2 linked regions of the Oceanicoccus sp. KOV_DT_Chl genome follow. The protein of the gene in region 1 interacts with the protein of each later gene in a pairwise test. Links are inferred from orthologs where the notes say so. Each region holds a gene or a part of one and is shown on either strand. Other genes may lie near its edges.

Region 1 (11,686 bases):
CGGCTCGGCAATAGGGACAACACCAAATCATGAAGGCGGTTTTTCAATTCTTACAGTGGCCCGTTATTTGTGGACTATTGGCTGCGATTATTATTCTGGACCACTTTCCCTCCCTTTTTGGCATCGATAACCATAACAATCAAAGCCAGCAAATTACTGCACCAGCAATGTCGCAGGGACCATACTCGTACTCACAGGCGGTGATGAGCGCAGCACCTGCAGTAGTTAACATCTACACCAGCAAACTGGTCAAAGAGCAATTGCCACCGCAATTTAGTGACCCCTTTTTTCGTTATTTTTTGCAGCGTAACAATATCCGGCAGAAAGAAAGGGTACAGCGCAGTTTGGGCTCGGGAGTAATTATCAGCCCCGAGGGCTATTTACTCACTAATCACCACGTTATCAATGAAGCCGATGAGATTTTGGTATTACTTCAGGATGGTCGCGAAGCTTTAGCTACCGCCATTGGCAGTGACCCTGAATCAGACCTGGCGGTACTGAAAATCAACCTGGATGATTTGGAAAGTATTCCTGTGGGCGACCCTGCTTCGGCAATGGTAGGGGATGTAGTCCTCGCCATTGGCAATCCTTATGGCTTTGGGCAAACAGTCACCCAGGGCATTATTAGTGCCACTGGCCGCTATGGCTTAAAACTCAGCACCTATGAAAACTTTATCCAAACTGATGCAGCCATCAACCCCGGTAACTCTGGCGGTGCGCTCGTTGATGCACAAGGTAATCTGTTAGGGATCAACACCGCCATCTATTCCAAAACTGGCGGCTCTCAAGGTATTGGGTTGGCGATCCCTTCAGACCTGGCGCTACGCATCATGTCCGACTTGGTCCAGTACGGCAAAGTCATCCGCGGCTGGCTAGGCATTGAAGTACAAGCCATACCTGCAGCGTTAGCACAGGCAAACCAACTACAAGGTAACAATGGCGTGGTCGTTACCGGCACTTATCCAAACGGTCCCGCTGATCAAAGCGGTTTAATTAGCGGCGATATCATTACCCGTATTAATAACCAGCCGGTCGGCGATGGTCATGCCGGCATGAACTTTATTGCGGCCACCAGGCCCGGTGAATCCGTTGCTATCGAGATTATCCGTCAGGGCCAAAAGATGAAGATAGACACTGCCGTAGGTACACGCCCCGAAGCCGAAAATTAATACCGACAGGTAGCTGGCAATGGAACTCGATCTAGTCACTTTGCTAGGCTTGGCGCTAGTCGGACTGCTGGCGGGAACAGTAGATTCCATCGCTGGCGGCGGCGGTTTAATTACCTTGCCAGCGCTACTTGCTACCGGCATGCCGCCCGCAGCCGTACTGGGCACGAATAAGCTGCAAAGTTGCTTCGGTGCTTTTTCAGCCACCCGTTATTTTTTTAAGCAGGGACTCATTGATTTAGTCGCCATGCGGCAGGCGATTATCTGTACGTTTGTCGGCAGCGCAATCGGAACGCTGACGGTACAAGCGATCGACAGCACCTTACTCAGTAAAATGCTGCCATTCTTATTGATGATTTTTGCCGTATATTTTTTGCTAACCCCCAGACTAAACGAAAGCAGCTCCCAGCAAAAAATATCAACATCGATGTTTGGTTTTTTTATCGGCAGCAGTATCGGCTTTTACGACGGTTTTTTTGGCCCCGGCACCGGATCCTTTTTTGCTATCGCTTTTATTTTTTTGCTGGGCTATGGGACTACGAAAGCGACCGCTAACACCAAGCTTCTGAACTTCACCTCCAATATCGCTTCGCTGATATTTTTTGCGCTGGGCGGTCACGTTGTCTGGACGATAGGCTTAACCATGGCGGTAGGCCAGGTCATTGGTGGCCGAATCGGTTCAGGGTTAGTCGTTAGTAAAGGTGTGCGCATAGTAAAACCGTTATTGGTCTCGGTCTCACTCATTATGTCACTACGATTGCTGCAGCAGGATTATCCAGAATGGTTCAGCGCATTCACATTTTAAAATGCCAGCGCAAGAAAATTATTTTTTAATACGATATTCCGCAGAACGAGCGTGGGCAGTCAAGGATTCACTGCGCGCCAATACCGAAGCAATCTTACCTAATTCGGAAGCACCTTCAGCAGAACAGTGAATAATCGAGCTACGCTTTTGAAAATCATAAACCCCCAGCGGCGATGAAAAACGCACCGTGCCGGATGTAGGTAATACGTGATTGGGGCCAGCACAATAATCGCCCAGCGACTCTGAGGTATAGCGTCCCATAAAAATCGCCCCAGCATGCTTGATGTGCGGCAATAATTGATCCGGATTTTCTACGGATAGCTCCAAGTGCTCTGGTGCAATACGATTACAGACTTCTACCGCCTGCGCCAAATCGGTCACGGTGATTAATGCGGCACGATTCTTTAGTGACTCAGTAACAATGTCTTTACGCTCCAGTGTAGGCAGCAGCTTTTCAATACTTTGTTCAACCCGCAGGATAAAACCCTCATCAGGACAGACCAAAATTGACTGGGCATCTTCGTCGTGCTCAGCTTGTGAAAACAAATCCATCGCAATCCAGTCCGGATCGGTTTGGCCATCACAAATCACCAAAATCTCTGATGGCCCGGCAATCATGTCCAAGCCGACCTGACCAAATACCTGACGCTTGGCAGTCGCCACATAGATATTGCCCGGCCCGACGATTTTGTCCACCTTGGGGATAGACTCAGTGCCATAGGCCAGCGCCGCTATCGCCTGCGCACCACCCACTGTAAATACCCGATCAACACCGGCTATTGCGGCCGCCGCTAATACGATGTGGTTAAGTTCACCATCAGGCGTAGGGCTGGTCATAATAATTTCACTGACGCCCGCTACCTTGGCCGGAATCACATCCATCAATACCGTAGAAGGATAAGCCGCTTTACCACCGGGTACGTAAACGCCGATTTTTTCCAGCGCGGTAATTTGTTGCCCCAGTACCGTGCCATCCGCTTCGGTATAGCGCCAGGATTCCTGTTTTTGATGTTCGTGATAACGCCGAATTCTGGCCGCTGCTTGTTCCAAAGCCGCGCGCTCTTCCACGGATATTTTCGCCAGTGAGTCGGCAAGCTGTTGTGCCGACATTTCTAACACATCCACCGAGGCTGCATTCATCCGATCAAAGCGATTGGTGTACTCCAACAACGCTTTATCACCATCCGCCTTGACCGCGGCAATCACTTCACCAACCACAGTCACTACCGCCGCGTCAGATACAGACTCCCAAGCCAGTAGCTGATTCAGCCGCCGCTCAAAATCTGCAGCGTTTGCATCTAATTTGGTGATATTCAGTGACATTTACTTTGCTGCCTCAACCGCCTGCCGCAAGCTTTCAATTAATTGTTTGATTCGCTGATTTTTACGCTTCATCGCGGCTCGGTTGACCACTAGCCGCGAACTAATATCTGCAATTAAATCACGCGGCTCCATGCCATTCGCTCGCAGTGTATTGCCGGTATCAACAATATCTACAATCATGTCAGCCAAATCCATAATAGGCGCCAACTCCATCGCACCATATAATTTAATAATATCGGCTTGAATACCGCGCTGAGCACAATATTGTTTGGCGATATTGGTAAATTTAGTGGCGATACGAATACGTCCTTTAGGTAATGCTCTATCGACCATTGCCGCTGTCATCAACCGACACTTTGAAATATTTAAATCCAGAGGCTCGTATAAGTCGGCGCCACCAGCTTCTAACAGCATGTCTTTACCAGACACGCCCATATCAGCAGCCCCATGTTGCACATAGGTTGGCACATCGGAACCGCGAATCACCAATAACCGCACATCAGGCTGATTGGTTTCAAAAATAAGTTTGCGACTCTGGCTAATATCTTCAGCTGGCTCAATACCTGCTGCAGCCAGTAGAGGCAGCGTTTCTTTTAAAATTCGGCCTTTGGTTAAGGCGATAATAATTTCTTGATCCATAATTTTGCGATAAATATTGTCGTTGCCAGCACCTGCTTCCAGACACCGGACAGAATTAATTTGGCAGGCGACGAATATTCGCCCCCAATAATTGTAATTTCTCTTCAATACATTCGTAGCCACGATCAATGTGGTATATCCGATCAATCACCGTATCTCCTTCCGCTACCAACCCAGCGATGACCAAACTGGCTGAAGCACGTAAATCAGATGCCATTACCGGTGCAGCTCGTAACTTCTCAACACCTTCAATGATTGCCGTATTGCCCTCGATGGAAATACGAGCGCCCATCCGGTTCATTTCCTGAGTCTGGTTGAGCCGATTTTCAAATACCGTTTCAGTCACACGACTAGTACCAACAGAAATCGCATTCATGGCGGTAAACTGCGCCTGCATATCCGTAGGAAATGCCGGATAAGGTGCTGTTTTAATATTGACTGCTTTCGGTCTACGACCTTCCATATCCAACGTAATCCAATCTGGACCGGTCTCAACTTTAGCGCCAGCTTCTTCCAACTTAACTAATACCGCCTCTAATATATCCGAGCGAGTATCTTTCAATTTAATACGACCACCAGTGGCTGCCGCCGCTACCAAATACGTTCCAGTTTCAATACGGTCAGGCATTACTGCATAGGTACAACCATGCAAACGCTCAACACCTTCAATAGTAATAGTCGGCGAACCATGGCCACTGACCTTACCGCCCATGGCATTGATACAGTCAGCCAGATCTACCACTTCAGGCTCACGCGCTGCATTTTCAATGACGGTAGTTCCTTCAGCCAGAGCTGCCGCCATCATAATATTTTCAGTGCCGCCGACCGTAACGGTATCCATCAGGATATGCGCGCCTTTTAAGCGACCGTCCACTTTCGCGCGAATATAACCTTCGTCTACTTCGACAACTGCCCCTAGCGCTTCCAGACCTCGCAAGTGCAAATCAACCGGACGACTACCTATCGCACAACCACCAGGGAAAGATACATTAGCCTCGCCAAAATGCGCCAGCATCGGCCCTAACACCAAAATCGAGGCGCGCATGGTTTTTACCAATTCATAAGGTGCGGTCAGGTTTTGAATGGTATTGGCCTGCACTTCAATCGATAACTTTTCATCAATCACCACATCCACTCCCATACAACGCAGTAACGCGATCATGGTGGTAATGTCGTGTAAGTGGGGCAAATTGCTGATAGTAATGGGCTCATCGCACAGCAAGGTGGCAGCCAATATAGGCAACGCAGAGTTTTTGGAGCCGGAGATCCTAATTTCTCCATCCAATCTAGCGCCACCTCTGATTAACAACTTATCCATCAACAATACCTATTTATTGGGTGTGCGACTTTACTCAAGAGCCTAGCAAGCATTTACTCAGCAGCTTCGGAGCGAGTTTTAGTCTTCATGTTCACTGCATGTACGGTGCCATCAGCGATCTGGGCATTTAAGCCGGCATAAACCAGTTGCTGTCTTTTCACGGCATTTAAACCCTCGAAAACATCACCAACGACGACTAAATCAAAATGGCGGCCATCGCCCGTGACTTCAATATCACAATCAGGCAAATGCGCCTGTAGAATTTCTTTAACTTGTTCCGGCTGCATAATTAACTCCAATTACCTACAGACAGCGATTGATCCCAAAGCAAAGATTAGCAGAGTATCATCGATTAATAATCGCGTTTTGGGGGGTCGAATTGAACTGATCGCCACACAACACAATAGCAGGGGTAGAAAGGCGGGGAATTGTACGAAAATCACCAGCCAATAGCGAGGGGGAAAGCCGAAAAGGCCAGAGGTATTAACCCTCAGCCTCGGTATCACTGTCGTCGGCGGCATTGCTGTCTGCACCTGGTTCAACCGACCAGTTATCTATGACTTTATCAATATCACCCTGATACTGACGAACAGCGGAACTAAATTGGCTCTGGTATACCTTGCCCAAATTAATCGCCTCGATGGTGACATTGCGCAACTTCCAGTCACCCTTACTGTTCTGGCGCATCTTATATTGCACCTCGTAAGGCTTCTCGGCATCGCCATGAATATGCTGAATTACAGTAACACTACCTTCACCTTCAACATCACTGGCTGCCGGTAGCACTTCAATTTTATTACCATTAAAGGCCAACAGCCCCTTGGCATAAGTTTGCACCAAACCATCTTTAAAGGTACTGCTAAAACGTACCATCCGCTGCTTGAATGCCTCTTTTTCGGCACCGGTTTTGAGCGCCATATAGGCTTGCTTACTGGCATAAGGTCCCATCACACCCCGGGCAAAACTATTGAAGTCCACCACATCGGAAAGCACACCTTCAATTTCGTCGTAAAAACGCTGCGGCTCTTTGTCATAATAAACTTGCGCTTCCACAATAATTTTCATCACCCGGTCAGTCGTAGCCTGTACCACTTGATGCGCGGTTAAGTCTGCCTTTTCCTCAGCCTGTAACCAGCCAGCACTTGTCGCTAAAGCCACCACAGCCAGGCCCAACAAACTTGAACGCAGTGATTTAAATAACCTCATAATTCTCTTCCCAAATAAAAACACGGCTTAACTTGCAGCCTTAAAATCCGACTAATGTAACGAAAATCTCCGCTCGGTAAAAGTAAACTTTCATCGCTGATTATTTTTAGCCACATTAAATCCTTTATATCTGATTTTAGGCCGATATAATGCAGCCTCATTTTACCTCGGCCAACACAGGCCCAAACAGACAGAAAACCTCTATGACGACAGCTATTTTTGCCATTCTTGTTGGTTTTGCCGGACTTATATGGAGTGCCGACCGCTTTGTCGCTGGCGCTGCGGGGATTGCCAAAGGACTGGGTATGGCGCCCATAATGATTGGACTGACTATTGTCTCCATAGGAACCTCCGCACCAGAAATTATCGTATCAATCAATGCTGCACTAGAGAACTCTGGGGCTTTGGCAGTAGGCAACGCGATAGGTTCAAATTTAGCCAATATTGGTTTGGTACTGGGTGTAACGGCACTGATTGCCCCCATCCCGATTGCCAAAGGTCTGATCAAACGCGAAATACCTCTGCTGTTAGCAGCCACTCTCGCCGTCATCTTTTTTGTCAATGATAATTATTTGAGTATGTCTGACGGCGTCATTTTTCTACTGATGCTCGCCGCCATTTTTTATTATTTAGTCACCAGCAAATCTCATCAACCGGATGCAGAACATGAAGCCGATGTTGAAAATATCCCTGATATCGACAGCAAAAAAGCCTGGCTGCTGTTTATCATTGGCTTAGTGCTGCTGATTATCAGCTCTCGCATTTTGGTGTGGGGAGCCAAAGACATTGCCGTATCTCTCGGGGTCAGTGAATTAATTATCGGCCTCACCATCGTCGCAGTGGGTACCAGCCTCCCTGAGCTGGCTGCTACGGTTGCCAGCGCTCTGAAAGGCCATCACGATATTGCAATTGGCAATGTCATCGGCTCTAACCTATTCAATTTATTAGCGGTGATGGCGATGCCGGCACTAATCAATCCAACCGCATTAGAACCCGAAGTATTTAATCGCGACTATCTTGCGATGACGGCAATTACACTGTTGTTAACCGCACTGCTATGCGCCCATTATTTCTTCACGCCCGATCGAGCTAAACAAACTGCGTCCACCAGCGTCGGTCGTATTGGTCGAGTCGAAGGCGGGCTACTACTATTAGTCTATGGTGCTTATTACTACCTGCTGTTCCCTATGAGCTAATTTCCGGACCATCACTATGTCAACGACTAGTTACAAGCAATCAGCCATCCGCACAATCACAATGGAACGGGATGCTGTTGACCAATTGACCCATCGCATTGATGCCCAATTCGACAAGGCCTGCGAGTTAATGCTCGCCTGTAAGGGCGTGTAGTGGTTACCGGCATGGGGAAATCAGGGCATATCGGCACTAAAATAGCGGCAACACTTGCCAGCACCGGTACCCCTGCCATGTTTGTTCACCCAGGCGAAGCCAGCCATGGCGATATGGGGATGATTACTGCCAATGACGTTGTGCTGGCGCTATCTAATTCCGGCAGCACATCCGAAGTGGTTACACTGCTACCGCTACTAAAAAGAATGGGCACTCCACTTATCAGCATGACCGGCAATGCCGACTCGATACTATCAAAAACCGCCGATGCCAATCTCGATGTCAGTGTGCTGCAAGAGGCTTGCCCGCTGGATTTAGCACCTACTTCCAGCACCACCGTCACATTGGTCATGGGTGACGCCTTAGCCATCGCACTACTGGAAGCGCGCGGTTTCAGTGCTGAAGATTTTGCATTTTCTCACCCGGTGGAGCGCTGGGACGCAGACTGCTACTCAAAGTTGAAGATATCATGCATACCGGCAGCGAAATCCCGGCTGTTAACCCAGAGACCAAACTGAGTGACGCGTTGATGGAAATCACCACCAAAGGGCTTGGAATGACCACCATTCTCGATAGCGACGGCAAGCTAATCGGTATTTTTACCGATGGTGATTTGCGACGAACACTGGATCAAAGTATCGATATTCATAACACGCTGATTGCAGACGTCATGACCCGCAACTGCAAAACGGCCAACGCCAATATGCTAGCAGCTGAAGCGCTGGCGATCATGGATAATGGCAAAATCAGCGTACTAGCCGTAGTTGATGAGAACAACCAACCTGTTGGCGCAATTCATCTACACGACTTATTAAAAGCTGGAGTGGCTTAATTCAATCAATAACCAGTAGATACTGAAGCTAAACTGCAAGACACCCTACGCAGCAACCACTTCAGCTATATTGAAGACCACGACACGGGGAACTTTACCAAGCAAACAGTTACAATAACTATAACGACTTGGCCTTCACCTCATTTTTTGAACTCATTGGATAGCGCTCAAGCTTATGCAGCTGCTGAATAGACGACGTAAAAATACTCTGGGTTTGGTCATCGCCAGCTTAATACTTGTGGTGTTTTTATTTATTTATTCTGATACCGGCAGCCCGCCGGCATTCAACGAAACTGCTGACGAAAACCGGGGCTCGGAATTTTATCTCATCCACGCGGCAAGTCGTCAATATGACGAAGCGGGCAATATAGACACCACTATTAATAGCAGCCAGATTAAACACAACCCAGTGAACAACAGCATCAAAATAGCTGATCCCCTGATTATTCTTCACGATCAGGGCTTAACGCAATGGCAGATTAGCGCCCAATCCGGCGTAGTCTATAACGAAGGTGAGAAAATCGATCTAAGTCAACAGGTCGTTATTGTCAGCAACGACGAAACCACATCGCTAAAAACACCACAGCTGTTTATTTATCCAAATCAAAAACTTGCCGATACTGAGCAGCCGGTAACATTGCATAGCGCCAACGGATTTACCCGCGCATTGGTATGAGTGCAAATCTTGCCAATAAGTCAATTACATTACTCCATCAAGTAAGAGGCCAATATGAACCTGATCGCAAAAATAGCGAAGCCCCCTCGATTGACTCAACGCTATAGCCACCCTCATACTCATTAAACCAATAAGTAACCATTATGACCCAATTGATACTCCAACTTACCACACTAAGCCTCATCGGCTTCCTAGTAAGCCTGCCGACTCAGGCCTTGCCAGAAGATAGCGGGCAGCCAATCAATATTGAAGCTGACCGTGCCAGTCAGACAACCAAAAAGAATATTGAACTAACCGAGTACGTAGGGAACGTGCAGATTATTCAAGGCTCACTTAAAATAAATGGGGATCATATTATTATTCGCAGTGAAAACCGTCAGGTAATATCAATGGAGGCAAAAGGCAACCCAGTGTTTTTTGAACAACAGTCTGATCCCACCAAACCACCAATGAAAGCTAACGCAAGCAAACTTGTCTACCAGCTTAATAAAAATTTAGTAGTACTAAGCGGCAACGCCAGCATAAACCAAAATGGCAATATCGTTAGCGGGGAAAAAATCGAATACAATACGTCATCGGAACAGGTAAAAGCGAGAGGCAGCAAAAAAGAGTCTACCCGTGTGCGCATGGTGCTGGTGCCGGAGCCCAAACCAGACAATACTGATACGCCAACCACTACCGCTGTTGAGACTAAAGCAACGACTGAAGCCACAACCGCACCTGATTATAATCAAGCAACACACAAGGACACTGATGGCAGTTCTGAAGGCCAATAATCTCGCCAAAGCTTATAAGGGCAGACCGGTAGTCAAAGATGTATCCCTTGAAATTCGCAGCGGACAAGTGGTGGGGTTACTAGGACCCAATGGCGCCGGTAAAACGACATGCTTTTATATGATCGTGGGTATTGTTAGCGCAGATAGCGGTAATGTAATGCTCAACCAAACAGATCTAACCGGCCTTTCCATGCACGGTCGTGCGCGCGCTGGTCTTGGCTACCTCCCTCAGGAGGCCTCTATATTTCGCAAGTTATCAGTGGCCGATAACATTAGCGCTATCCTGGAAACCCGCAAAGACCTCAATCGTCAGCAGCGCAAAGATAAACTGGAGAAACTACTACAGGAATTCCACATCACCCATATCCGCAATAGTCTGGGTATGGCTCTATCGGGCGGCGAGCGGCGACGAGTAGAGATTGCGCGGGCGCTGGCCACAGAGCCCTCCTTTGTGTTGCTGGACGAACCGTTTGCCGGGGTTGATCCAATCTCGGTGACGGATATCAAGCAGATCATCAATCATCTTAAAGATATGGGTATTGGTGTCCTTATCACCGACCACAATGTACGCGAAACGCTGGATATTTGTGAGAAGGCCTATATCGTCGGCGAGGGCTATATAATTGCCGAAGGTGATGCTCAAACGGTACTCAGCAACCAAAAAGTACGAGATATTTACCTCGGCCATCAATTTGTATTGTAAAATTTGGGACTATTACGCAAAATCGGTATAAGGATTGCTTGTAGCAAAAACCATAGCTACACTGCCAGTAAGATTCGTTAAAACCCATATCTCTAAATATTCAGTTAATAATCTAAAACTACTGAAAAAACAATGAGATATGCAGTATGGGTACACCCAACAGCCTATGAAACAATCGCTACAGCTTAAAATTGGCCAACAGCTGACCATGACGCCTCAGCTGCAGCAGGCCATCAAGTTATTACAACTTTCCACGCTTGATCTGCAACAAGAGATCCAACAGGCGCTCGAAAGCAACCCGATGCTGGATGCCAACGAAGAGCTTGAACCAGAGACCGTTAGGGACGCGAACACAGAAGCCAACGAACTGGTCGACTTCAGCCAAAGCACTGAAACCAAATCCAGTAGTAATGAAGACTCGGAGGGTCCTGCCGCTGATAGCGAATGGCAGGACAGTATTCCTGAGGAGCTGCCTGTAGATACCCAATGGGATGACGTCTACCAGTCCAGCAGCCCCGTCAGCAGCCAATCCTCAAGTGATAGTGGCGACTACGATTTCGACTCCCGCAACAGCGTCACAGAGTCCCTTCAGGACCACCTCCAGTGGCAATTTAATTTAACCCGCATGTCAGACACTGATCGCGATATAGGCATAGCCATTATTGATGCCATCGATGAAAACGGCAGGCTCACGCAAACACCTGACGAACTTCACAGCAGCCTGGTGAAAGATAATGCCGAAATAGAGCTGGATGAAGTCATAGCAGTGCTACATTGTATCCAGCAATTCGACCCTCCAGGTGTGGGTGCCGTGGATTTGCAAGAATGCCTGATGATTCAGCTCAAGCAACTGTCTAGTGATACCCCGTGGCTAAAGGAAGCCAAGCAAATT
Region 2 (11,638 bases), on another replicon or contig:
GGATCACGGTGTTGAATATTTATTTGCCACTGTGGTGTTAATGGGTGTGCTACAGATTACGGCAGGCATATTTAAGCTGGGGAAATTTATTCGCATGGTTCCTCACCCTGTCATGCTAGGGTTTGTGAATGGCTTAGCCATCGTTATATTTTTAGCGCAACTCAGTCAGTTCGGTGTTGCCGGCGAACCCGGTTGGCTACACGGCACGTTTATGCAAGACACTATCGTGGATGTCGCCTGGCTGGACAGCGCACAAATGACGATGCTACTGGGGCTGGTATTCTTAACTATGGCAATCATCCACTTTTTACCCAAGCTGACCACCGCCGTTCCGTCATCGCTAGTGGCCATTGTCGGTGTCTCGGTAGCCGTTTTTGCTTTGGAGCTTGATACCCGTGTTGTTGGTGATATCGCGTCAATTAAAGGCGACTTACCGGTATTCCACATACCCACCGTACCCTTCAACTGGGAAACCCTCACTATAATTTTGCCCTATTCAATTATTCTCGCTGCCATTGGCCTGATTGAATCCCTACTGACATTACGTCTGGTAGACGAAGTGACCGGCACTCGCGGCCGCGGCAACAAGGAATGCATTGGCCAAGGTGTCGCCAATACTGTCACTGGCTTTTTTGGCGGCATGGGTGGCTGTGCGATGATCGGGCAAAGTATGATTAATGTTAACTCCGGTGGCCGTGGACGCCTCTCGGGAATTACCGCCGCAATTTGCTTGCTACTGTTTATTTTATTTACTTCAAGTTTGATTGAAAAAATTCCACTTGCCGCTTTGATCGGCGTTATGTTTATTGTCGTAATCGGCACCTTTGAATGGAGTAGCTTTAGAATAATTGGCAAAGTACCTAAAAGTGACGCCTTTATTCTGGTGTTAGTGTCTGGCGTAACCGTAGCAACCGATTTAGCTATTGCCGTTATTGTCGGCGTGATTGTGTCTGCGCTGGTGTTTGCCTGGGAACACGCCAAACACATCAATATCGAAACCCAGCAAGACCATAAAGGCTCCACCGTCTACAGCGTACATGGCCCACTTTTTTTTGGTTCAGTTACGTCGTTTCTAGAGCAGTTTGATCCCAGCCAAGCCAATGATGACGTGATAGTTGATTTTGCCGATTCAAGAGTGTGCGATCACTCTGGTCTGGAAGCCATTGATACCTTAGCCGAACGCTACCTAAACGCTGGCAAAGTGCTGCACTTGGTACACCTAACCCAAGAGTGCAAGCTACTACTAAAACGTGCCGGTAATTTAGTCGAAGTAAACGTGATTGAAGATCCCCAGTACTTCATCGCCGATGACGCTCTGGCATAAAATATACTGCCCATATAAAAAAAGGCCTGTAAATACAGGCCTTTTTTATGAGCGCTTGATGCTTAAACGTCAAGCGCTGCATTTATTATTACAATTTATCAGCATTCTCTGACAAGTATGCAGCAACACCATCAGGAGAAGCAGTCATACCTTTATCACCTTTGTTCCAACCGGCAGGACAGACTTCGCCATGCTCTTCATGGAATTGCAACGCTTCGATAACGCGAATAAATTCATCAAAGTTACGACCTAGTGGTAAATCGTTAACCGTCTGAGAACGTACAACACCATTGGTATCAATAATAAACGCGCCACGGAAAGCTACGCCACCAGCTGATTCCACATCGTAAGCACGACAAATATCATGATTAATATCCGCCGCCAATGTATAACCAACCTGGCCAATACCACCATTATTAATATCAGTATTACGCCATGCATTGTGGGTAAAGTGTGAATCGATAGAAACACCGATCACCTCAACACCCAACTCTTTAAATTTAGCCATACGGTGATCAACCGCCAACAGCTCGGAAGGACAAACAAAAGTAAAATCCAACGGGTAGAAAAATACCAAGCCAATTTTGCCTTTGATGGTTTCCGCAAGATTGAAATTATCTACAATTTCGCCACTGCCCAGTACTGCATTACATGTGAAATCCGGAGCGGGTTTGCCAACGAGTACACTCATTGTGTTTTGCCTCCAATAGTTAGGGTTAAGTACATTATTTAAATTATTTGTCTACAAGCGGGCCACTACTGCACCCCCTTGCTTAATCAGGGCTGCCATCTTACACAGCGACTCAGCCCAAGCCCACATATTTTTTTGTATTACAACAATAGTCAAAAACTATTATGGATAGAAAATACCCTTACTGACCCGATTAACGACCGCTGCAGAAATTGATAATTTTTACACACAAATGATATTGACAATGATTCTCATTCAAATTACTATTTCGACCATATTGATACCATCAAGTCGAGAGCACTAAAGATGTACGTCTGTCTTTGTAAAGCAGTTACCGATAGCCAAATTCGCGAAGCCGTTGCTAATGGCGCCACCCAATTCGGGCAGGTTCGCAAGGAACTTGGCCTGGCATCCCAGTGTGGCAAATGCGGTATTCTAGCTAGAGAAGTATTCACCGAAAGCATGGCGCCCGCTATCGATGACGAGCAATTATTCTACGCGGTAAGCTAAGTACTGCTAATTATCTCAAGCAACTAACTTATCACTGTATCCTCGCAACCAAAATGCGACTGATAATAACTTTCATTTCTATTTTTATCTCATAAAAATCAACAGCTTATCGTTGACAATGGGCTGCTGTCAGCCCACACTCGCCTCCATAAATTTATACTGGAAATAACCCATCTAAAATATGGAGCTATTCAAATGAAAGGCGACGCTAAAGTTATTAAATTTCTAAACACCGTTTTAGGCAATGAACTCGTTGCTATCAACCAGTACTTTCTACATTCCAGAATGTACAAAGACTGGGGACTAAAAGAATTAGCCGATCACGAATATCACGAATCTATCGATGAAATGAAACATGCTGACAAGCTAATCGAGCGCATTCTGTTTTTGGAAGGCCTCCCCAACCTGCAAGACCTGGGTAAGCTCTTAATCGGCGAGAACACCGAGGAAATGCTGAAATGCGACCTTAAGCTGGAAATGATCGCTCACAAGGATTTGAAAAACGCGGTTAAATATTGTGAAACCGTTGAGGACTACGTTAGCCGTGACCTCTTTCAAGATATCCTGGAGTCCGAGGAAGAACATATTGACTGGCTGGAAACCCAACTGGGACTCATTGAAAAAGTCGGCCTGCAAAATTACCAGCAAAGTCAAATGAGCTAAACACTGACACGCATTTTAATCCTTTTGATTAAAACTAAAAAAGCGGCTTTTTAGCCGCTTTTTTAGTGCTGAGGATTTATTAACACCTCAAATTTTCAGCCTACATCACTTAGTATTCAGCAATCCAAAAACACCAACAGCATAACTGCGCTTATCGTTTTCACCCTGCAGACTACTCCGCTTGACTAAACTCCCAACAGGAACATCCGCGGCTAAATAACGTGTATCACCGGTTCCCGTATCAAAACTGATCGAGCCGGGCTTACTAAAATAATAAGCGAGGTAATCGCCTTTCTCCACACCAACAGAGACTGGAAAATTCAGTCGCTGCATTCCGCGCTCAGCAATAATGACCGGCTCGCTAGCCCACACTACCACTAAATTATCGCCAATTTGACGCAGCACTTTGACCGACACATCACCAGCGCTCTGGAAGTAGCCACCCACACCAGTCAGAGTTCCGCTAACAGGTATCTGGTTATACAAATCTACTGCTAATACCGGCTTTGGCTCTACATTAGTTCGCTCAACTAATTCGCCACCAATATAATCCAGCAAATCACTAGCCAATAAAAAGTTTTTTAAGCTATCAATACGTAACTGCACAAACTGACGCACCTGCCCACGAAGGTTGGTAGACTCGGCTACACGAGAGCTCTTCTCCTGTCCCAACACCGCAACCACACGATTTAACTCTGCAACATCCTGCTTTAATAAGGTTTTATCGGCTTCCAGCGAACTGATACGCTGGTTGGCCTGACCCAATTGCTGAGCTAAGGCGCCGTTTTCATCCTGAAGTTTTTTAATATTTGGCGGTGCCTGGCAAGCGGCCAAACCTACGACCAGCATCAATATCCCTAACTGGGTAAGCGTTCTAATCATTGTCCTCTCCTGACTGATTTATACTATGAGGGGTTATCGGTCAACGCTGGCTAATCTATAACATTGTTAGACGAAGTCCTAGCAACGAATGAATTATTTATTATCGATGACAAAAGCTGCGCTGAAAATTAACTCACTGGCCATCAACAGGTCCAGATGATAACCGCCCCCGGGGAAACCCTCTACCGGCCGCTCAAATCGAAATTGCATTTTACCTTCCTGACCAATCAGCACTACCGGCGCAGAGACTATCTGGACAGAGCGCGCACCATCAAATAATACCGCCTGCAACACTGTCGCCGGCTGGGTAAAATTAGCGTAGTGAAAACCAATATGCAAAGTACGATCAGCGCGAGTTTTATTATTAGGCGGTGAATCCAAATCAGCAATTGCGATTCCACTAAGCTGTAAATTTGATATCACCGGCCCCATCTCTCCCAATTGCCGCTTAAGATCCTGCAGCTGACTATTATTCGGAAAAGCTGATAATGCAGCCTCCGTTAATGCCACTGCACCATTAATATCTCGCGCCTCCATGGCTGCAACTGCGTTCGCCAATGTCTGGCCCACAATAGTAGCCAAGCCAGTCAACGCGGCATCACGTTTAGGCTGTATCGCCAACACGGCTCTATATTTTTCAACTGCGTTGGGCTCTACGCCAAACCACTGCTGCCGACCCGAGAGTTCGTTCGCTTCTAATAATAACTGCTGAATGGTTTGCTCTTGTTTTCTTGCCAGTGGCAACTGATCCTGTATTGCCAATAGCGCAATATCATCAGGTCTGACTGATAAGCCGTTCGCTACTAGTGACTGCGCCTTATCAAATTGCTGCTTATTCATACTCTTTATAGCCAATTGACTGTAACGCTCAGCAATATCATTTAAGCCCTTATTAGCAGGCTTATTATCACTATCCAAACTCAGCACCTGCTCAAACAATTCTTTCGCGTTTTGCTCCGGCGGCTGAATTAATCGATCCCTTGAGAGGTAATTCTGCGCCTGCGTCAGCAATACTTCGATGCTTTCAAACTGCTCTAAACGCTGACTTAATAATAAAAAGTTATTTTCTGCCGACAAATCCGGAAACCAGGCAAGCGCAGCTTCCAAACGGCTGCGCGCTGCTATTAATTCACCAGCAGTTATCGCCGCCGATACTGACGACAGCGACTTTTGTTTAAGCTCTTCAAGCGCCGCACTGGCCCTAAGCTCTTGTGGCTGTAGCGCTAATACTTGGCGGTATTGATCTAATAGTTCTGGCATTTTATCTGGCTGCCGGTCGATCTCGGCTTGCAAAATTACAGCGTTAGCCAGCAGCTGGGTAACAGGATCTAATGACTGATTCACCTCACCTTGCCCATCATTGGAGCTGGTAGCTAGCGATTCATCCGCTGCCGCCTTGCTTTCAGACGCACCTACATCAAGCGACTCTTGCTTTACGTCCTGTGCGCTATTAACGCTTAATTGCGCTTTAGTGACTGACTCAGTGGTTAAGGAAACTGGTGTTTTGGGCCCAGCTGTGGGTAACGAAGTCTCACTTTCATTTTGTGTGGGTACTGCTTTTGACGGTGCATTCTGTGTAGTTACCTCCGGCACTTTATCGGTAAGCTCTGCCGCGGTTTGTCGACGGTCATTGTTACTGTACATATAGCCCGCAAAAATTAACGCGGCGACAATCGGCACGGCAAATATCCACTGCTGCTTATTCGCTTGCTGCGGTCGCTGTAAATCTTCTTTCGGGATATGTAATGACTCCTCTGCTGAGCCATCACCAGCACTCGGTGGTGCCTTACTTACGGCAGCGGCCCGCTGCAGCACTTCTGTGTCGGCAGAGGCGTTAGTGCCGCTCACTAATCTAACTTGCTCGCTACGCAAAGGCGTATGCTCATGACTGCCCAGATACTCAAAACCCTGAGTAGGACGCCATTGATCCAAGACCCCTATATCTACCAACGACAACGCCTGCACTAATTCATTGCCTGTTTGATAACGATCTTTTGGCTCTTTCGCCATTAGCTTATCAATCAAATACTGATAACCCGACAGCGCGTCAGGTAATTTAGGGATAGGGGCAGAAACATGCTTTATTCCCACCGCCACTGGGGACTCCGCTTCATAGGGCACGCGCCCTGCCAACATGTAATAAATCAGCACACCTAAACTATAAAGGTCAGACCGTGAATCAATCGCTTCGCCCCTGGCCTGCTCCGGGCTCATATAATGCGGCGTACCCAAGGCAGTACCTGTGCGTGTCATTGTGCTGGCAGAGTCTGCCGCTCGCGCAATACCAAAATCCATCAACACCGCTCGGCCGTCCAGATTATGGATCATAATATTTTCAGGTTTTACATCACGATGCACATAACCTTTGCGACCGGCATAATCCAACGCTCTGGCAACTTCAGCAACAATACGGAATAACTGTTCACTATTAAGGCTGGGCAATCGATCCTTTAAATCCTGCCCCTCGATGTACTCCATCGACAAATAATGGTGGCCATTTTGAATACCCACATCATGTACGGTGACTATATGTGGATGCACCAATCGACTAACGATTCTTGCTTCCCGTAAAAATCGCTCACTGAAGCTCTCATCTTGCGACAACAGCGGAGACATGACCTTCAGCGCCACTTCACGCTGAAAGCTTTCCTGAATGGCTAAATAGACTGTCGCCATGCCACCACGCCCAATGGGACGGACGACTCGATATCCGGGAATATCTATTTTGATTTGACTACCCCTAAGAACCCAGTTGATGTGCGCTTATTATCACTATTATCAGTATGTCTTTTTTATATCACAGTTCTGGCTAAAGCTTATACCTATCAGAACCAAAAAACCGCCCATAAGGAGCGGTTTTAATCTGTAAACAATCGAACTGGGACGGCTTTTGCAATCCTCGCGCTACAGCGCTATTCGCTCTCTGCCGTTGCCTGGGCAGCATCTTTAATCAAAGTCTGCAATTCACCCTTATCAAACATATCGCAAACGATATCACAACCGCCGACCAGCTCCCCATTTACCCACAACTGCGGAAATGTTGGCCAGTTTGCATAAACCGGTAAGTTGGCACGAATCTCAGGGTTAGACAATATATCTACAAAAGCAAAGCGCTCTCCACAGGACATCAGCGATTGCACCGTCCGCGCCGAAAATCCGCACTGCGGTTGATTGGGGGAGCCCTTCATATACAAAATAATCGGGTTGCTTTCGACTTGATCTTTAATTGTTTCCATTATGTCCATCAGGCTTACCTTGGCTTAAATCTAAAAACGTAATTGTCCGCAAACAACTACCAGGTTACAAAATCGGGTTAAATAGACGGTCATTGTAACGTGAATACCAGCAAAATGCCCGACTAAATTACTCAGCAATAATACTTATAGATTAGTCCGTCGCCAATTCAATTTGTTCCGCCACCCAACCTCAATGGCCTTTCGTTAGCATGCTCGTAAACAGACTATACCCGCTAAAATTCGTCACTAGACAATTGCCAAACCCATGTCAGCACTATATGATTAGTTCTTAATTTAGGCAGCTCCAGCTGCCTTTTTGCGTTTTTGGCTATAATTTTTCAGCTAAAAACTGATAGTTGAATTTGAGGATACCGCTGTGAACGCCGTCATGAATACTTATAGTCGCTTACCCGTGAGCTTTAGCCATGGTGTGGGCGCACGTCTATTTGATAGTGATGGCAAGGACTATCTGGATGCCATTAGTGGTATTGGTGTTAACGCCCTTGGTCACGCCCATCCCACAGTAACGGCTGCTATCCAACAACAAGCTGAAAAGCTCATCCACACCTCCAACCTCTATGGTGTCGAACGTCAGCAACAACTGGCAGAATCTCTTTGTAAAGTGTCCGGCATGGATACGGTTTTTTTCAGCAACTCAGGCGCCGAAGCTAATGAAGCGGCAATTAAAATTGCTCGCCTTTATGGCCACAACAAGGACATTGAGCAACCCCAAATCATTGTGATGTCTAACGCTTTTCATGGAAGAACAATGGCAACGCTGACCGCTTCAGGCAATCGAAAAATCCAAGCAGGTTTTGAACCGCTGGTCAGTGGCTTTATTCGTGCCCCCTTTGGTGATATTGAGGCTTTGAGTAACATTGCCCGCAATAAGAGCAATGTCGTTGCCGTGTTAGTCGAGCCAATTCAAGGGGAAGGCGGTATCAATATTCCTCCAGCCAACTACCTGAAAGAAATCCGGCAATTGTGCGATCAACAGCAGTGGCTGATGATGCTTGACGAGGTTCAAAGCGGTAATGGCAGAACCGGCACTTACTTTGCCTATCAGCATCACGGTATTTTGCCCGATGTGGTCACGACCGCCAAAGGTCTGGGCAATGGCTTACCTATTGGTGCATGCTTGGCTCATGGCAAAGCGGCGGAAACTTTTGGACCAGGTAATCATGGCTCCACTTATGGCGGCAACCCTTTAGTTTGTGCCGCAGCGCAAGCAGTCGTTGATACTATTGAGCAACAACAGCTTTGCGATAACGCCAAGCAGTTAGGCGAATATATGTTGCAGCAATTTAGTGCTGCGCAACAGCAACAACCGATGATTAAAGCAGTAAGAGGCCAGGGCTTAATGATAGGCATTGAGCTGAGTGAACCCTGCGCTGAAGTCGTCAATCTCGCTCGCAACTACAGCAATGAAAGTAACGGCAATAGCGGTGTACTTATCAACGTCACAGCGGGCAATGTCATTCGCTTGCTGCCGCCATTAATTATTAATCAGCAACAAGCCGAGCAAATTGTGACTACAGTGCTCGACGTTATTAACCAGTTTGCGGAATCAGCATAACTGCAAATCAGATAGACAAGCACAACACTATGGCAGCTAAACATTTTTTAACGCTTTTGGATTTAAGCCCCAATGAACTGAAAGGTTTGATTGACCGCGCAATTGTGCTCAAGCACAAATTGGCTAATGGCGGCCATGAAACCCCTTTGCATAATAAAGTGCTGGGAATGATTTTTGAAAAATCATCTACCCGCACGCGCGTCTCTTTTGAAACGGGCATGGTACAACTGGGGGGTCATGCCATGTTCTTATCGCCACGAGACACCCAACTGGGACGTGGCGAACCCATTGAAGATAGCGCCAGAGTGTTATCATCAATGGTCGATATCATTATGATACGTACCTTCGGCCATGAAATTATTGAGCGCTTTGCACAATATTCATCGGTGCCGGTCATCAATGCACTCACTGATGAATATCACCCCTGCCAACTGTTAGCAGACATGCAAACTTACATGGAACACCGGGGCAGCATTCAAGGCAAAGTGGTCAGTTGGATAGGTGATGGCCATAATATGTGCCAATCCTATATTAACGCCGCCAAACAATTCGATTTTGAGTTACGTATCGCCTGCCCTGAAGGCTTCGAACCCAATGCCGAATTACTTGCAGCAAATAAAGACAGGGTTACTATCGTGCGCGACCCTAAAGAAGCCGCCAGAGACTCTAACCTACTGGTCACAGATGTATGGGCATCCATGGGTCAAGAAGAACAGCAAGCGGAGCGGCTGCAACAGTTTTCAGGCTATCAAATCAATGACGAGTTACTCTCATTCGCAGCCACAGATGCGCTATATATGCACTGCCTTCCAGCCCACCGCGGCGAAGAGATCAGCGCCGAACTGATGGAAAATCCCAACACCGTTATTTGGGATGAAGCTGAAAATCGCCTGCATGCACAAAAAGCACTGTTAGAATTATTGTTACAGCAGTAAAACCGATCGCCAGCCAGGACTCCGACCACTTTGCTACAAGTTGACAATATTCAATGCCAATACGATACCCAAGCGGTACTGGAAGATGTCAGCTTTCATGTCAATGAGGGCGATATTTGTTGCCTGCTCGGCCCCAGCGGCTGTGGCAAAACAACTGCCTTACGGGCCATCGCCGGCTTTCAATCTCTTTCCCATGGCCAAATCACGCTAGGCGGGCAACTGCTTAGCGCGCCCGGCTTTGAACTGGAGCCTGAACAACGCCACATAGGCATGGTATTTCAGGATTACGCTTTATTTCCTCACTTGACCGTGCATGAAAACATTCGGTTTGGTATTCGTAAATCGACCGAAACAGAGCAGCGTAAAATCATCAAGCAACTGCTCGGCCTGATTCAGCTGGAAAAAGTAGCACAGCGCTACCCTCATGAATTATCCGGCGGACAACAGCAGCGAGTGGCCCTTGCCCGGGCTTTAGCACCCAATCCACGTTTACTATTACTGGATGAACCCTTCTCCAACCTCGATATTGAACTGCGACGGCACTTAAATTTAGAAGTTAGAGAGATACTAAAAGAATACGGCATCAGCGCTATCCTCGTAACCCACGATCAGGAAGAAGCATTTTCTTTTAGTGACCAGGTAGGCTTGTTGCATGCGGGAAGATTGCAGCAATGGGACACCCCGTTTAATTTATACCATGAACCGGCCAACCGCTTTGTCGCCAACTTTATTGGCCAAGGCGGACTATTACCCGGCATGACGCTAGACCAAAACCGGGTTAAAACCGAGCTAGGTATCATCACCGGCAACCGAGCCTATAGCTGGCAAGCCAACATCCCTGTGGACATTTTGCTTCGACCGGATGACATCGTTCTCAACGGCGAAGGTGGTACCAGCGCCGAAGTGGTGAAGAAAATTTTTTCCGGAAGCGCCACCGCCTATTACCTGCGCCTGCCCAGCGGCAGTATTGTTGAAGCATTGTTCCCCAGCCACCAGAATTATGAGCTAGGGGAAAAGCTGCTAATCAACGCCAAAGTCGAGCATCTCATCGCATTCACACCTGATGAGTAATTGGAAAATAACTCTTATGCATATCATTAGAAACTACTATAAAAAATTAATTTAAGGGCTCGTATTAATAATAAAAACCTATGTTTTCCATCACCCTTTTATCTACTCTATGTTTGCAGGTTAGCGGTCACAGACAGATCCTTTTATCCACACATTATCCACAACTTCTCCTCAGCATATTGCCCTTGCAAAAGAGCCAAAAGCGCATTATCTTGTATAAAGTTTTTCAATAACCCCAATATATAGGGGTGACGCACCGACAAAAACGAAGAAAAATTAACCAAATCATAAAAAGTTAGTACTTACTTTTTGTTATGTGTAGAAAAACAGAGGGGATAAGACGGAAAGCCGTTGCCATCAGATCAGCGCCTAACTCGATAACAGCCATGTCATGGCCCTATCGCTAGGCATATTTATCGGCACCTATGCAAAAACTGCTTTTGCCAGGTTCGCCGATATTATTTTGATAGCGACCACCACTCGCCCCAAAACCAATGATATTAAATGCTGAGCTGACGCTGCGATCGCAGCACCCGGAGAACCTATGCACACCGAAGTAGACGATAACAAGAATGTCGCCCCTCCTGCGGCAACAACCTCTACAACCACCAACGCCGAATTACAAGCAACTGCTCCGGGTCAATTACGAGTTATCAAGCGTAATGGCACTGTTGTTAGTTACGATGACAGCAAAATCACCGTGGCCATCACCAAAGCCTTTCTCGCAGTTGAGGGTGGCTCGGCAGCGGC

What was found.
Region 2: the proteins of UNITIG_RS06225 (region 1) and grxD interact in binary tests that used the Escherichia coli proteins (3 or more experiments, as listed by UniProt). The link is inferred for Oceanicoccus sp. KOV_DT_Chl from one-to-one orthologs.

What each region holds. Positions count from the first base shown.
Region 1 is NZ_FQLF01000002.1:548,610-560,295, forward strand. The notes cover bases 3,922-6,908. They hold UNITIG_RS06225 (BolA family protein), read right to left. Parts: upstream 5,539-6,908; coding sequence 5,305-5,538; downstream 3,922-5,304. Other genes in these bases: hisG (ATP phosphoribosyltransferase), read right to left, coding at 3,922-3,933; murA (UDP-N-acetylglucosamine 1-carboxyvinyltransferase), read right to left, coding at 3,989-5,251; UNITIG_RS06230 (phospholipid-binding protein MlaC), read right to left, coding at 5,735-6,457; UNITIG_RS06235 (calcium/sodium antiporter), read left to right, coding at 6,661-6,908. Outside these bases: UNITIG_RS06200 (trypsin-like peptidase domain-containing protein), read left to right, coding at 30-1,169; UNITIG_RS06205 (TSUP family transporter), read left to right, coding at 1,189-1,971; hisD (histidinol dehydrogenase), read right to left, coding at 1,990-3,294; more of hisG, read right to left, coding at 3,295-3,921; more of UNITIG_RS06235, read left to right, coding at 6,909-7,653; LPS export ABC transporter periplasmic protein LptC, read left to right, coding at 8,815-9,315; lipopolysaccharide transport periplasmic protein LptA, read left to right, coding at 9,459-10,091; lptB (LPS export ABC transporter ATP-binding protein), read left to right, coding at 10,069-10,794. UniProt on the Escherichia coli protein: Involved in cell resistance against acid stress.
Region 2 is NZ_FQLF01000005.1:667,711-679,348, forward strand. The notes cover bases 5,650-8,588. They hold grxD (Grx4 family monothiol glutaredoxin), read right to left. Parts: upstream 7,316-8,588; coding sequence 6,983-7,315; downstream 5,650-6,982. Other genes in these bases: UNITIG_RS20475 (protein kinase), read right to left, coding at 5,650-6,827; UNITIG_RS20485 (acetylornithine transaminase), read left to right, coding at 7,695-8,588. In the rest of the region: UNITIG_RS20450 (SulP family inorganic anion transporter), read left to right, coding at 1-1,324; UNITIG_RS20455 (peroxiredoxin), read right to left, coding at 1,413-2,015; UNITIG_RS20460 (bacterioferritin-associated ferredoxin), read left to right, coding at 2,322-2,525; bfr (bacterioferritin), read left to right, coding at 2,721-3,188; UNITIG_RS20470 (hypothetical protein), read right to left, coding at 3,294-4,070; more of UNITIG_RS20475, read right to left, coding at 4,164-5,649; more of UNITIG_RS20485, read left to right, coding at 8,589-8,882; argF (ornithine carbamoyltransferase), read left to right, coding at 8,912-9,817; UNITIG_RS20495 (ABC transporter ATP-binding protein), read left to right, coding at 9,848-10,888. UniProt on the Escherichia coli protein: Monothiol glutaredoxin involved in the biogenesis of iron-sulfur clusters.